2 regions of the Pseudoduganella sp. LjRoot289 genome follow, and region 2 is predicted to be linked to the other one. Evidence: predicted binding sites of a transcription regulator. Region 2 holds the regulator's gene; the other holds the start of a gene.

Region 1 (6,529 bases), 160 kb from region 2:
AACAAGTTTAAATAAGCACGCATGCATTAAAGCACGCATGCATTAAAGTACGCATCGGGTAGTACGCAAGACCAAGGGGCCGCAAGGCCCCTTTTGTCGTCCCGGCGCCCGCCCACGGTGCGCTGCCTCCTTGCGCTGCACCATAAGAACGCCTGCCCGCCGCGCTCGCGTGCTAGCGCTATCCCGTTTTGCCCGGTAAACACGGTTTTTTGCCACCTGGCCCAAAATTTGCATCGAATGCATTATTTCCTGGCCAGCGAGGGCATCGTGATATCCCGAAATGACTTACTTGAATACGCCGGGGCGGATGGCAAAACCATCCGCGTGCTTTGGATCGACACGGCGCAGGCGAGCGCCTACGTGTACGACGTGCAGGCGCACAGCGCGGAAGCGGAGCTGGCGCGCGTGGCCATGCTGCAGGACGACCTGGTGACCGGCCGCGCGCGCCTGCTGCAGGACGACCCCTACATGGTGGTGGTGAACCAGGACCTGCTGCCGGCCAAGCATCTTGCGCTGCGCGCGCGCGCCTGGGAGATCGTGCGCGAACTGACCGCCATGGAGCCGGCCATCTACGAGCCGCGCCGGCGCGGCCAGCTGGTGGCCGAGTACACCCAGCGCCACGGCGTGTCGCATCCCACCATCTACCGCTACCTGCGCCGCTACTGGCAGCGCGGCCAGACCCCCAACGCGCTGCTGCCCGACTACGCCAACTCCGGCGGCCGGGGCAAGACCCGCGCCGCATCCGAGGGCGTCAAGCGCGGGCGGCCGCGCAAGGCGGGGGCCGCGCCGGGCGTGAATGTCGACGAGCCCATGCGCGCCGTGTTCCGCGTCGCCGTCGCGCGCCACGCGGCCGCGCACCCGCCGCTGTCGCGCCGCGCCATCTTCGACCAGATGCTGCGCGACTTCTTTTGCCGGCGCCGCATCGATGCCGCCACCTTGCGCGTGCAGCGCCACGATACGGTCGAGGCGCAGCCCACCTTCGGCCAGTTCAGCTACTGGCTGGAGCAGGACCAGCTGCTGGAAGCGCAGCGCATCGCGCCGCCGCTGGCGCCGGAAAGCGCCGTCACGCGCCCGGGCCGTCCCGGCGCCGCCTTCCGCGTGGACGTGGTGCAGGCCGACGTGCAGCTGGTGTCGCGCGCCGACCGCGGCCAGGTCACCGGCAAACCCTATCTGTACGTGGTGACGGACATCTTCAGCGGCGTGGTGGCGGGCACTTATGTCGGCATGGAGCAGCCCGGCTGGGCGCAGGCGCTGATGGCGCTGGCCAACAGCGCGGCCGACAAGCGCCGTTACTGCCTGCGCCATGGACTGGACATCGTGTCCGGCGCGTGGCCCGCGCGGCATCTGCCGGAGCTCTTGTTCGCCGACGCCGCGCTGCTGGGCAATGCGGACGACTGCGCCGACAGCACCTTGCGCAACAATTTCAATGTGCGCTGCCTGGTGGCGCACGAGGACGCGCCGGCGGCCTGGCGCGTGGAGTTGGGCAAGCGCTTCAAGCTGCTGCCCCGCATAGCCGCTGCTGCCGCGTCGGCCGGCGCGGCGGCGGACGACAGCGGCGGCCTGCCCTGCGGCGCGGTCGACGCGGTCCTGGACCTGGAGCAGTTCACCCGCATCGCCATCGGCAGCGTGATGGCCTACAACCACAAGCCCGGGCACGATGGCCGCACCCCGCAGCAGTTGTGGGACTGGGGCGTGGCGATGCGCGGCGCGGCGTTGCGGCAATATTCGGAGGAACTGGTGCATTGCAGCCTGCTGCCGGTGAGCGACGCGCTGGTGACTGCCGACGGCATCCTGCTGCACGGCACCTACTACAGCTGCGCGCGCGCCGTGGAAGGACGCTGGTTCGAGCGTGCGGCGCAGCGCGGCCACTGGCAGGTGAAGGTGGCGTGCGACGCCTCCAGCCTGGACACCGTCTACCTGCTCGACCCGCAGGCGCCCATGCATTTCCACGCCTGCCACATTGCCGAGCGCAGCAAGGCGCACCGCCGCCTGTCCTCGGCCGAGGTGGCGCGGCTGCGCGCCGGCGACCCCCTGGCCCGCCCGCACGTACAGCACGTACAGCAGCCGGGGCAGTACGCCAGTTTCGAACGTATCGTGGCGGCGCTTGCCGGCTAGGCGCGGCCGCATCCCCTTGCGCCTTCAAATGGTGCGACGCATCAAAACCGGGCTTCAACCCCAGAAGGCCATGACGTTCGCACCGTCATGGCCTTTTTTCCTTCCCGGTACGGTCATGTTGCGCCGCAAAATAGAGTTGCTCGCGGCGGAAAAGAGTCCGTTTCCAGGCGCCGGACCATGCCAGCCGTCCCGCCCTGCGACCTGCGCGCGGCGCAGCAACATTGTTTTCGGCGCTGGAAAAGTCTGTATTTTATTTCGTATATGAATATTACATTTATAGCTTATTGGCACGGCGATTGCTAAGCAGGAAGGGTAGTTCCAACTACCTGGAGGTTGCCGATGATAAGCAGGAGAGATTTCTTGTACCGGGCCGCGGCAGTAGGCGGCACGGGTCTGATGCTGAACACGATGCGTGCCTGGGGCATGGGGATCGAATCCCGGGCGTCCGCGCCGCCTGCCTTGAGCGGCAGCGGCAAGGGCAAGAAGGTGCTGATCCTGGGCGCCGGACTGGCCGGTATGACCGCCGCCTTCGAACTGGGCAAACTGGGCTACCAGTGCCAGGTGCTGGAGGCGCGCGCCTTCGCCGGCGGCCGCTGCCAGACTGCGCGCAAGGGCTTCGCCCTGACGGAGCTGGGCGGCGAGGAGCAGCGCTGCCAGTTCGACCAGGGCCACTACATCAACCACGGCCCGTGGCGCATTCCGCTGCACCACCAGTCCACGCTGCACTACACGCGCTTGTTCGAAGTGCCGCTGGAAGTCATGGTCAACGACAACGACCATTCCATCGTCTACCTGGAAAACGGCGGACCGCTGTCGAAGCAGCGCTTGCGCCCGGCCCAGATCAAGGCCGACCTGCGCGGCCATGTGGCCGAGCTGCTGGCCAAGTCGGTCAAGGCCAGGCAGATCGACCAGGCCCTGACCGAGCAGGACCAGCGCCTGCTGCTGGACTACCTGGCGCATGAGGGCCAGCTCGACGCGGGCGACCTGCGCTACAAGGGCCGCAGCGGCCGCGGCTACGCCGTCAATCCCGGCGCGGGCATGATGCCGGGGGCCGGCAAGGAGTCCGACCCGCTCGGTTTCAAGGACTTGCTGGAATCGCAGGTCGGCAAGGTGTACAGCGCGGTGCAGGACTTTCCCATGCAGAACACCATGTTCCAGCCGGTGGGCGGCATGGACCAGATCGCGAAGGCGTTTGAAAAACGGGTCGGCAGGCATATCCGCTACCGCGCCGAGGTGCAGCGCATCTTCCACGGCGAGAACAAGGTGTCGGTCACCTTCAAGGACAGCGCCAGCGGCAAGCTGTCCACGGAGTCCGCCGATTACTGCCTGTGCACGATACCGCTGTCGGTGCTGCGCATGGTCGACAGCGATTTCTCGCCCGGCTTCAAGGCCGCCATCAAGCAGGTGGCCTACGCGCCGGTCGGCAAGATCGGCCTGCAGATGAAGCGCCGCTTCTGGGAGGAGGACGACCAGATCTACGGCGGCCATGTGCTCACCGACATCGAGGGCATCAACACCATTTCGCTGCCGTCGTCCAGCTGGCAGAAGCGCAAGGGCGTGCTGCTCGGCTATTACAACTACCAGACTGCGGCCATCGAAGTGAGCGCCATGACGCCAGGCGAGCGCGCCGAATTCGCGCTCGCGGCGGGCGAGAAGATCTTCCCTGCCTACCGCGCATCGTTCGAGAACGCGTTTTCCGTGGCCTGGCACCGCGTGCAGTACAACCTGGGCGGCTGGGCCGACTGGAACGAGGAAAGCCGCAAGCACGCCTATCCGGTGCTGCTGGAAGGCGAGGGGCGGGTGCTGCTGGCCGGCGAACACCTGAGCTACCTGACCGGCTGGCAGGCCGGCGCCATCGAATCGGCCTGGCAGCAGCTGGCCAAGATCCATGAAAGGGCCAGCGCATGAAGGATCCCCGGATTGTCGCGATGCTGATGGCGGCCGCCGCTGGCCTGTGCGCCGCGCCGCTGGCGGGCGCGCAAGGGCCGGCGCAGGCGCCGGCCGGCAAGGCGCTGTTCCTGAGAAACTGCGCGGCCTGCCACCAGGCCAGCGGCAAAGGCATCCCGGGCGCTTTTCCCGCGCTGGCGGGCAACCCGCTGGTGCAGGGGCCTGCGCCGGAGGTGGCCTCGGTGCTGCTGCAGGGGCGCGGCGGCATGCCGGACTTCAGCGCCAGCCTGAGCGACGAGGACATCGCCGCCGTGCTCAGTTTTGCGCGTGGCGCCTGGGGCAACAAGGCGCCGCCATTGGCGGGGGAAGAAGTGGGCACGCTGCGCACCAGGCTGGGCGTGCCGCAATACGCGAACGGCCGGATGTCCAACAAACACTGAAAGAGACCATGAAGAAAACCATCGTTACGAGCTCCTTCTCCGCGCTGGCGCTGTTGTCGGCGCTGGCCCCGAACCTGGCGCAGGCGCAGGCGCAGGCGCAGGCACAGGAAATCATCCGCCACAAGATCCCCGGTTCCGACTTCCCCATCGCCCAGGCGGTGACGCTGCCGCCGGGCGCCACCATCCACTTCATCAGCGGCCAGGTGCCGCCCGTGACCGACAAGAACGCCGCGCCCGACTCGCTGGCGGCCTATGGCGACACCAGGACCCAGACCATGGGCGTGCTGAAGAAGATCGACGAGATCCTCAAGGGCATGAACCTGGCCATGGGCGACGTGGTGAAGATGCAGGTTTTTCTGGTCGGCGACCCGGCCAAAGGCAACCGGGCCGACGTCAAGGGGTTCATGGAGGCCTATACGCAGTTCTTCGGCGGCAGCCAGCCCAACCTGCCCGCGCGCGCGGTCATGCAGGTGGCGGCGCTGAACGTGCCGGGCTGGCTGGTTGAAATCGAAGTGGTCGCCGCAAAAAAATAAGCACATAAGAAGTCACTCAACCCAAGGGATATCGTTATGCACAAGGCCAAATTGAAAGCATGCGCAGCAGCCATCACGGTGCTGTACTCGGGATACGCGCTGGCTGCCGACGCAGCGGTCGGCGCAGCTGTCGATGCGGCGGCCGAAGAAGCACAGGCCGTGGCGGCGGCGGGGGCCGCCGTCACGCCGGTGTCGGCGGGCGCGGTGATCGTGACCGGCACCCGCGCCAGCGGCCTGAAGGTGGAAAACAGCGCCTCGCCGATCCAGGTGCTCGACAACGCCTCGCTGGCCCGCACCGGCCAGCCTGACCTGATGCAGGCGCTGGCGCAGAACCTGCCGTCCTTCACGGCCCAGGCCTTCGGCGGCGACACCGCCAACCTGACCCTGTCGGCGCGGCTGCGCGGCCTGAGCCCGAACAACACGCTGGTGCTGGTGAACGGCAAGCGGCGCCACGGCACGTCCAACCTGGCGGTGCTGGGCGGGCCATTCCAGGGCGGCGCGGCGGCCGACCTGAGCTACATCCCGGTCACCATGATCGACCACATCGAGGTGCTGCAGGACGGCGCGGCCGCCCAGTACGGCACCGACGCCATCGCCGGCGTGATCAACATCATCCTCAAGTCGAACCAGCAGGGCGGCACTTTCAACGTCAACGGCGGCGGCTATTCCGACGGCGGCGGCAAGACCGCCGACGCCATGGGCAACGTCGGCTTCACGCCGTTCGACAAGGCCTTCGTCAGCCTGTCGGCCGAATCGAAATACCACGGCTTCAGCAACCGCGGCGGCATCGACCCGCGCGTCGCCGACCCGGCCAACATCAAGGCCATGCCGCTGCTGCAGGCGCCCGGCTACCCCAACTTGAACAGGATCTCGGGCGATGCGCAATACCACCTGACCGTGTTCGGCCTGAACGCCGGCTACGACATCGACGACGACAGCGCGCTGTACCTGTTCGGCACCGTGGGCCGCAAGGAGGCGCGCGCCTTCGAGAACTACCGCATGCCGAGCCGGCTGCCGCAGGTCTATCCGCTCGGGTTCAGCCCCAAGGAGACCATCAAGGACCAGGACCACGCCTTCACTGCCGGCTACAAGGGCAAGCTGGGAGCGGCCTGGAACTGGGAGCTGAGCACCACCTACGGCCGCGACAAGGCCGACATCGGCGTCGAGGATTCGGGCAACGTCTCGCTGTACCAGGACACCGGCTTCACCCCGACCGTGTTCTCGGCCGGCGCCTTCGTCTCCACCCAGTGGACCAACAACCTGGACTTCAGCCGCGAGCTGGCGCTGTTCGGCGCCAAGCCCGCCACCTTTGCGCTCGGCCTGGAGCACCGCGTCGACAAGTACCAGATCAAGGCGGGCGACGCGGCCTCGCGCTACAAGGAGGGTTCGCAGTCCTATCCCGGCTTCTCGCTGACCGACGCCGGCAAACACGACCGCAACAACAAGGCGGTGTACGCCAACCTGATCGTCTACCCGGCCGACGCGCTGACGCTGGACCTGGCCGCGCGCTATGAGAAGTTCAGCGACTTCGGCAGCGCCAAGGTCGGCAAGGTC
Region 2 (6,529 bases):
GCGCGCGCACGCCTTCGAGCACTTCGCCGTGCTCGAAATTGCGACGCACCACGTTGCGCTCCATGCGCAGGCAGTCCGCCACGCCGAGCGAGGCGCCGCGGTTCAACAGTTCCAAGGTCACGCACATCATCAGCGGCGACCGGGTCCGCATCGCTGCCAGCGCCTTCTGCGCGAACGCGCCCTCGTCCCCGGCCAGCGAGGCCATGATGGCCGCCACGCTGTCGGCTGCGAAGTGGCGCTCGATGGCGGCACGCTCGCCTTCCAGCACGCCGGCGCCGGCGTCAAAGCCCGCAGCGTAGGCCTGCACGGCCTCGCGCAATTCCGCGCCCGGCACGACTTCCAGCAAGTCGCCCAGCGCCTGCCATTCGGCTTCCGGCACGTAATGATCGGCCAGTCCCACGTACAGCGCGTCCGGCGCGCCCACGGTCAGCCCGGTCAGGCCCAGGTAGCGGCCCAGGCGGCCCGGCGCGTGCGACAGGAAATGGCTGCCGCCGACGTCGGGGAACAGGCCGATGTTCACCTCGGGCATCGCCATCTTCGTCCGCCCGCTGACGACGCGCACGCCGCAGTCCGGTCCGCCCTGCGCGATGCCCATGCCGCCGCCCATCACCACGCCGTCCATTAACGCGATATACGGTTTAGGGTAATAGTGGATCAGGTGGTTGAGCGCGTATTCCTCGGTGAAGAAATCCTCCAGCAGCGCGCTGCCGCCCTGCGGCGTGGCGCGGCCCACGTCGTGGAAGAAGCGGATGTCGCCGCCCGCGCACAAGGCCTTCTCGCTGCTGCTGCGTATCACCACGGCGGCCACGGCGCTGTCGTCGCGCCAGGCCAGCAAGGCGGAGGTCAGGGCGCGCACCATGTCCAGCGACAGGGAGTTCAGGGCCTTCGGGCGGTCGAGCGTGATGAAGCCGGTGCCGTTGGAAACTTGCGTGAGGACGTGTCCGCTCATGGGTTTAAATCAGCTAAATCAACAATACCGTATTCTAGATCGATGGCCGCAAAAAAGGGCGCCAGATGCGCCCTTTGTTGGAGTGCCGGGGACCCTACAGGGTGGCGGCGGGTTCGTAAGTGTCGGGGAGGTGTTTGATGGCGTCGTGGCCGTGCTCCTGCACTTTCGATTTGTATTTCATGACTTGGCGGTCCAGTTTGTCGATCAGCGTATCGATGGCAGCATACAGGTCTTGCGACAGGCTTTCCACGTACACGGTCTTGCCGGACATGCGCAGATTGATTTCGGCCTTTTGCCTTTTGTCTTTCTCGGTGAGGTTATCTACGGTCAGGATGACAGCAATATCAATAACTTGATCGAAATGGCGTTTGATCCTCTCCAGCTTGCTCTGCACGTATTCACGGATGGCTGGCGTCACTTCGAGATGATGTCCACTGATGGTGAGATTCATACACACTCCTAAAGAAGAGGGCTCATACGCTGTCGTCTTGTTGGCGCGTAGGGGAACCCAAGTAAAACTACAAAGCTTTACGCAGACTAACCGGTGGGATTTTCAGAGCTTCGCGATACTTGGCAACAGTCCGTCGCGCAATTACCATGCCTTGTTCCCCCAGCATGTCCGCAATCTTACTGTCGGATAATGGATTTTTCGGGTCTTCAGCTCCTGTCAATTGCACTATCAGCGCCCGTATCGCCGTCGAGGATGCTTCTCCTCCTGCTTCGGTGGCGACGTGGCTGCCAAAGAAATATTTCAACTCAAACATGCCATGCGGAGTCAGCATGTATTTCTGAGTTGTTACCCGAGAAATAGTGCTCTCGTGTAGTCCCAGTGTATCAGCAATTTCACGCAACACAAGGGGTCTCATGGCAACCGCGCCATGGCTGAAAAAGTTCTTTTGTCTTTCTACTATCGCCTGCGCGACGCGCAGGATGGTGTCGAAACGCTGGCGCATATTCTTGATCAGCCACTTCGCTTCCTGCAGCTGCGCGCCCATGGCGGACTCGCCCTTGCCCTGCTTGAGCATGTTGGCATACAGCGCGTTTACGCGCAGGCGCGGCATCACGTCGTTGTTCAAGGAGACCTGCCAGCCATTGCGCGCCTTCTTCACGATCACGTCCGGCACCACGTAGTCGGACACGTCGGAGGCGAACTCCGCGCCCGGGTGCGGATTGCACAGCCGTATCACCGTTTGCGCTTCGCGCAAGTCCTCGTCGTCGCAGTCGAGGGCTTTTTTGAGCTTGTTGAATTCGCGCTGCGCGAACCAGGCCAGGTGCTTTTCGACGATGGTGACGGCCATGCGGCGCGTCACCAGGGGCACGCCCGGCATGCGCCGGATCTGCAGCGACAGGCACTCGGACGCGCTGCGCGCGCCGACGCCGATCGGGTCGAACGATTGCAGCAGGGTCAGCGCCGTCTGCAGCTCGTCGAGCTCGACATCGGCCTCTTCCGGCAGGCGGGCGTGGATGTCCTCCAGGCTCTCTTCCAGGTAGCCGTTCTCGTCCAGCGCGTCGATGATCAGCTCCATCAGCACGCGGTCGCGCGGCTGCTGCACCGTCACGCGCATCTGTTCCATCAGGTGCTCGCGCAAGGTGCAGTGGCTGGCCTCGAGCTGCGGGCGCGAGTCCTCGTCGTCGGGCGCCTTGCTGCGGCCGGCGTCGCTCCAGTCGCTGTCGGCCTCGGCGTTGCTGGCGCTGTCGCCGTCGCCGCTCTCGAACGCTTCGGCTTCCTGCGCGGGCGCGCTGTCCTGCGCCGGCGCGCCGACGTCGGCCGGCGACGCTTCGGCGCCGCTGGACTGGGTCTGGTTGATGGCGCCGTCGCCAAGCAGGCGCAGCGAGCGGTCGAGCGGATCGTCCAGCCGTTCCAGCAGGGGATTGTCGCCCAGCAGCTGCTCCAGTTCCTGGTGCAGCTCCAGCGTGGACAACTGCAGCAAGCGGATCGATTGCTGCAGCTGCGGCGTGAGCGCCAGATGCTGCGAGGTGCGGAGTTGCAGAGACTGTTTCATGGGTGCTTACATGCGGAAGTGTTCGCCGAGGTAGACGCGCCGCACCGATTCGTCGGCGATGATGTCGTCCGGCCGGCCGGACGCGAGCACGCTACCCTGGTTGATGATATAGGCGCGGTCGCAGATGCCCAGCGTTTCGCGCACGTTGTGGTCGGTGATCAGCACGCCGATGCCGCGCTCCTTGAGGAAGCGCACGATGCGCTGGATCTCGATCACGGCGATCGGGTCGACGCCGGCGAAGGGTTCGTCGAGCAGCACGAAGCGCGGATTGGTGGCCAGCGCGCGCGCGATCTCGACGCGGCGGCGCTCGCCGCCGGACAGCGACAGCGCCGCGTTCTCGCGCAGCTTCTCGATCTGCAGGTCGGCCAGCAGGCGGTCCAGGCGCTCGTCGATCTGCGCCTTGCTCAGCCGCTTGCCGTCCACCTTCTGGATCTCCAGCACGGCGCGGATGTTCTCCTCCACCGTCAGCTTGCGGAACACGGACGCTTCCTGCGGCAGGTAGGACAGGCCCAGCGTGGCGCGCTGGTGGATCGGCATGCTCGACACGTCCACGCCGGCGATGTCGATGCTGCCCGCGTCGGACGGCACCAGGCCGACGATCATGTAGAAGGAGGTGGTCTTGCCGGCGCCGTTGGGGCCGAGCAGGCCGACCACCTCGCCGCACTCGACCTGCAGCGAGACGTCGTGCACCACCTGGCGCTTGCCGTAGGTCTTCTGCAGGCCGCGCACGACCAGGGTGCTGTTGCAGCTTGGAGTGTGTTCCGCCATCGTCATTTCCCCGCCGCAGGCTGCACCGGCGCCGGTGCGGGCGCAGTTGCCGGCGCGGACGGCTTGGCAGGCTTGTTCGACGGCTGGATCACCATGGTGCCGCGGCCGGCGCCCGGCTTGCTGCCGCCGTCGGCGCTGTTGCGCACGCTGAAGAATTCGCGCCGGCTGTCGTAGGAAATGAACTCGCCCTCGACCTCGTCGCTCGGCTTGTTGCCTTCCAGGCGGCGCACCTTGGCGCGCGAGAACAGCTTGACCAGTTCGGCCTTGCCGTCGTACTCGATGCGTTCGGCTTCGCCTTCGACCCACTGCTCGCCCTCGCCGTCGCGCTTCTGGCGGAAGGTGGCGGGCTTGCCGCCCACGCTGGTCAAGGTCACGTACTGGTAGCCTTCCGGATCCTTGGTCACCACCGCCTTGGCCGACTTCATCAGCAAGGTGCCGCGCGTGAGCACGACGTTGCCGGTCAGCGTGCTGATCTGCTTGACGTCGTCGACGTCGGCGTTGTCGTAGCTGATCTGGGTCGGCTTGGTGGAGTCGGCCTTCTCGGCCTGGACCAGCCCGGCCGTGCACAGCAGCAAGGCCGACAAGAGCATTTTTTTCATGTTTTTTCCATTCAGTGTATTCGATTATTTAGGCGCCGGCGGCGGCGTGACGATGGTGCCGCGTCCGCGCAGCTGCACCTGGCGCGTGGCGTTGTTCGCCTTCATGCCGGTGCCGGTCGCGGTGGTGCCGCCCTGCATGATCTGCACCGGCGCATCGGTCTCCATGCGGTCCTCGTCCGGATAAACGGTGAGGGCCTCGGTGGTCATGTGCATGGCCGCGCCCGTGCCCTGCGCTGCGCGGTCGATCACCACATTGCCCTCCAGTTTCACGCGCGAATTGCCCTCGTCCACGCGGGCCCGCCTGGCCGTCATGTCCAGCGGCGGATGCCCGGAACTCAGGTTGCGCACCACCGGCTTGTCGATCTCCGACGCGTCGTCGATCGGACGGTGGACCAGCTTGTCGCCGGCCACGATGTAGCTCGGCTTGCCTTCCTTGGTCATGCGCACCACGCTGAACTGCTCGATGATGTAATCGGGCTCGTTCAGGCGCTTGTCGGCCATGAGTTCCTCGTCGCTGCGGCTCATCAGCTGTACCAGCCAGAAACTGCCGCAGGCGGCGAACACCCCGGCCACCATGGTGATCGACAGCCGCCAGCGCTGCGCGGTTCGTTTACGCATCATTCAACCTTCGCATATTCTCGATTCTTTCAGACCAGGAACTGGGCCATGACCTTGTCGTAGTTGCCGGTGGCGCGCAAGACGAACTCGCTCACTTCGCGCACCGCGCCGCGGCCGCCGTGGGCTTCGGTCACGTGGTGCACGCGGCTGAGCACGTCGGCGCGGCCGTTCGGCACCCCCACCGCGAAGCCGACGCGCTTGAGTATCACCAGGTCCACCACGTCGTCGCCGATGAAGCACACTTCCTCGGCGGACAGGCCGGTCTTGGCCAGCAGCGCGTTGAACGGGGTCAGCTTGTCGTGGCCGCCCTGGTGCACGAACTCGATGCCGAGGTCCTTGGCGCGGGCCGTCACCTGCGGCGAACGGCGCGCGCTGATGATGGCGGTCAGGATGCCCGCTTCCTGCAGCAGCTTGATGCCCAGGCCGTCCTGCACGTTGAAGGTCTTCATCATTTCGCCCTCGGCGCCGTAATGCAGGCTGCCGTCGGTCAGCACCCCGTCGACGTCGAAGATGATCAGCTTGACCTTGGCCGCGCGCGCCACGTTTTCCAGATTGTAGGCCTTGTTCATCAGATCACCTTGGCACGCGTCAAGTCGTGGATGTGCAGGGCGCCGACCAGCTTGCCGTCGGCGTCCACCACCAGCATCTGGTTGATGCGGAACTGCTCCATGACGGCCACCGCGTCCACCGCCAGCTTATCCGGTGAAATGCTGCGCGGGTTGACGTGCATCACGTCGCTGATGATGACCTTGCTGAAATCCTGCACTTTTTCTATCATGCGGCGCAAGTCGCCGTCGGTAAACACGCCGACCGGGCGGTTGTCGGCGTCGACGATGGCGGTCATGCCCATGCCTTTTTGCGTGATCTCCAGCAGCGCGTCCGGCAAGCGGGTGTCGAGCGGCACCGAGGGCACGGCGTCGCCGCTGCGCATCACGTCGCGCACATGGGTCAGCAGGCGGCGGCCCAGCGCGCCGCCGGGGTGGGAACGGGCGAAATCCTCTTCCTTGAAGCCGCGCAGGTCCAGCAGCGCCACGGCCAGCGCGTCGCCCAGCGCCAGCGTGACGGTGGTGCTGGCGGTGGGCGCCAGGTTCAGCGGGCACGCTTCCTTGGCCACCGACACGTCCAGGTGCACGTCGGCCAGCAGCGCCAAGCTGGAGCCGGGTTTGCCGGTCATGGAAATCAGGGTGCCGCCCATGCGCTTGACCACCGGCAGGATGGCCATCAGTTCCGCGCTTTCGCCGGAATAGGAGATGGCGATGAAGGCGTCGTCCGCGGTCACCATGCCCAGGTCGCCGTGCGCCGCTTCGGCCGGGTGCACGAACAGGGCCGGGGTGCCGGTCGAGGCCAGGGTGGCGGCGATCTTGCGCGCGATGTGGCCGGACTTGCCTATGCCCGAGACCACCACGCGGCCTTTGCAATTCAGCAACAACGCGACCGCCTGGCCGACGCTGTCGTCGGTGGCTAGGCGCGCGTGCATGGCGTTGATGGCGTCCGCCTCGATCTGCAGGGTTTCACGGGCCAGCGCCAGGGCGCGCTGCGCCGTCTTGTTGTCAAAAGCTTTCAGCATGGGATTTCCATCGGTTACACTCATG

Evidence for each region. Region 2 encodes sigma-54, which starts transcription at its own class of promoters, with help from an activator protein. Its sites were predicted from a motif close to TGGCANGNAANCTGCTTT; they were not measured.
Region 1: ACSQ8Y_RS27670 (flavin monoamine oxidase family protein) is a predicted target of sigma-54. The motif match lies at 2,401-2,418, and genes of this name have one in related genera.

What each region holds. Positions count from the first base shown of each region.
Region 1 is NZ_CAXUPN020000001.1:6,422,092-6,428,620, forward strand. It holds gene ACSQ8Y_RS27660 (DEAD/DEAH box helicase) at 1-15, shown strand, start outside; gene ACSQ8Y_RS27665 (Mu transposase C-terminal domain-containing protein) at 268-2,115, shown strand; gene ACSQ8Y_RS27670 (flavin monoamine oxidase family protein) at 2,455-4,023, shown strand; gene ACSQ8Y_RS27675 (c-type cytochrome) at 4,020-4,442, shown strand; gene ACSQ8Y_RS27680 (RidA family protein) at 4,451-4,975, shown strand; gene ACSQ8Y_RS27685 (TonB-dependent receptor plug domain-containing protein) at 5,012-6,529, shown strand, end outside.
Region 2 is NZ_CAXUPN020000001.1:6,261,459-6,267,987, reverse strand. It holds gene ACSQ8Y_RS27000 (enoyl-CoA hydratase/isomerase family protein) at 1-949, opposite strand, end outside; gene hpf (ribosome hibernation-promoting factor, HPF/YfiA family) at 1,044-1,400, opposite strand; gene ACSQ8Y_RS26990 (RNA polymerase factor sigma-54) at 1,468-2,952, opposite strand; gene lptB (LPS export ABC transporter ATP-binding protein) at 2,959-3,720, opposite strand; gene lptA (lipopolysaccharide transport periplasmic protein LptA) at 3,723-4,319, opposite strand; gene lptC (LPS export ABC transporter periplasmic protein LptC) at 4,344-4,940, opposite strand; gene ACSQ8Y_RS26970 (KdsC family phosphatase) at 4,967-5,506, opposite strand; gene ACSQ8Y_RS26965 (KpsF/GutQ family sugar-phosphate isomerase) at 5,506-6,504, opposite strand.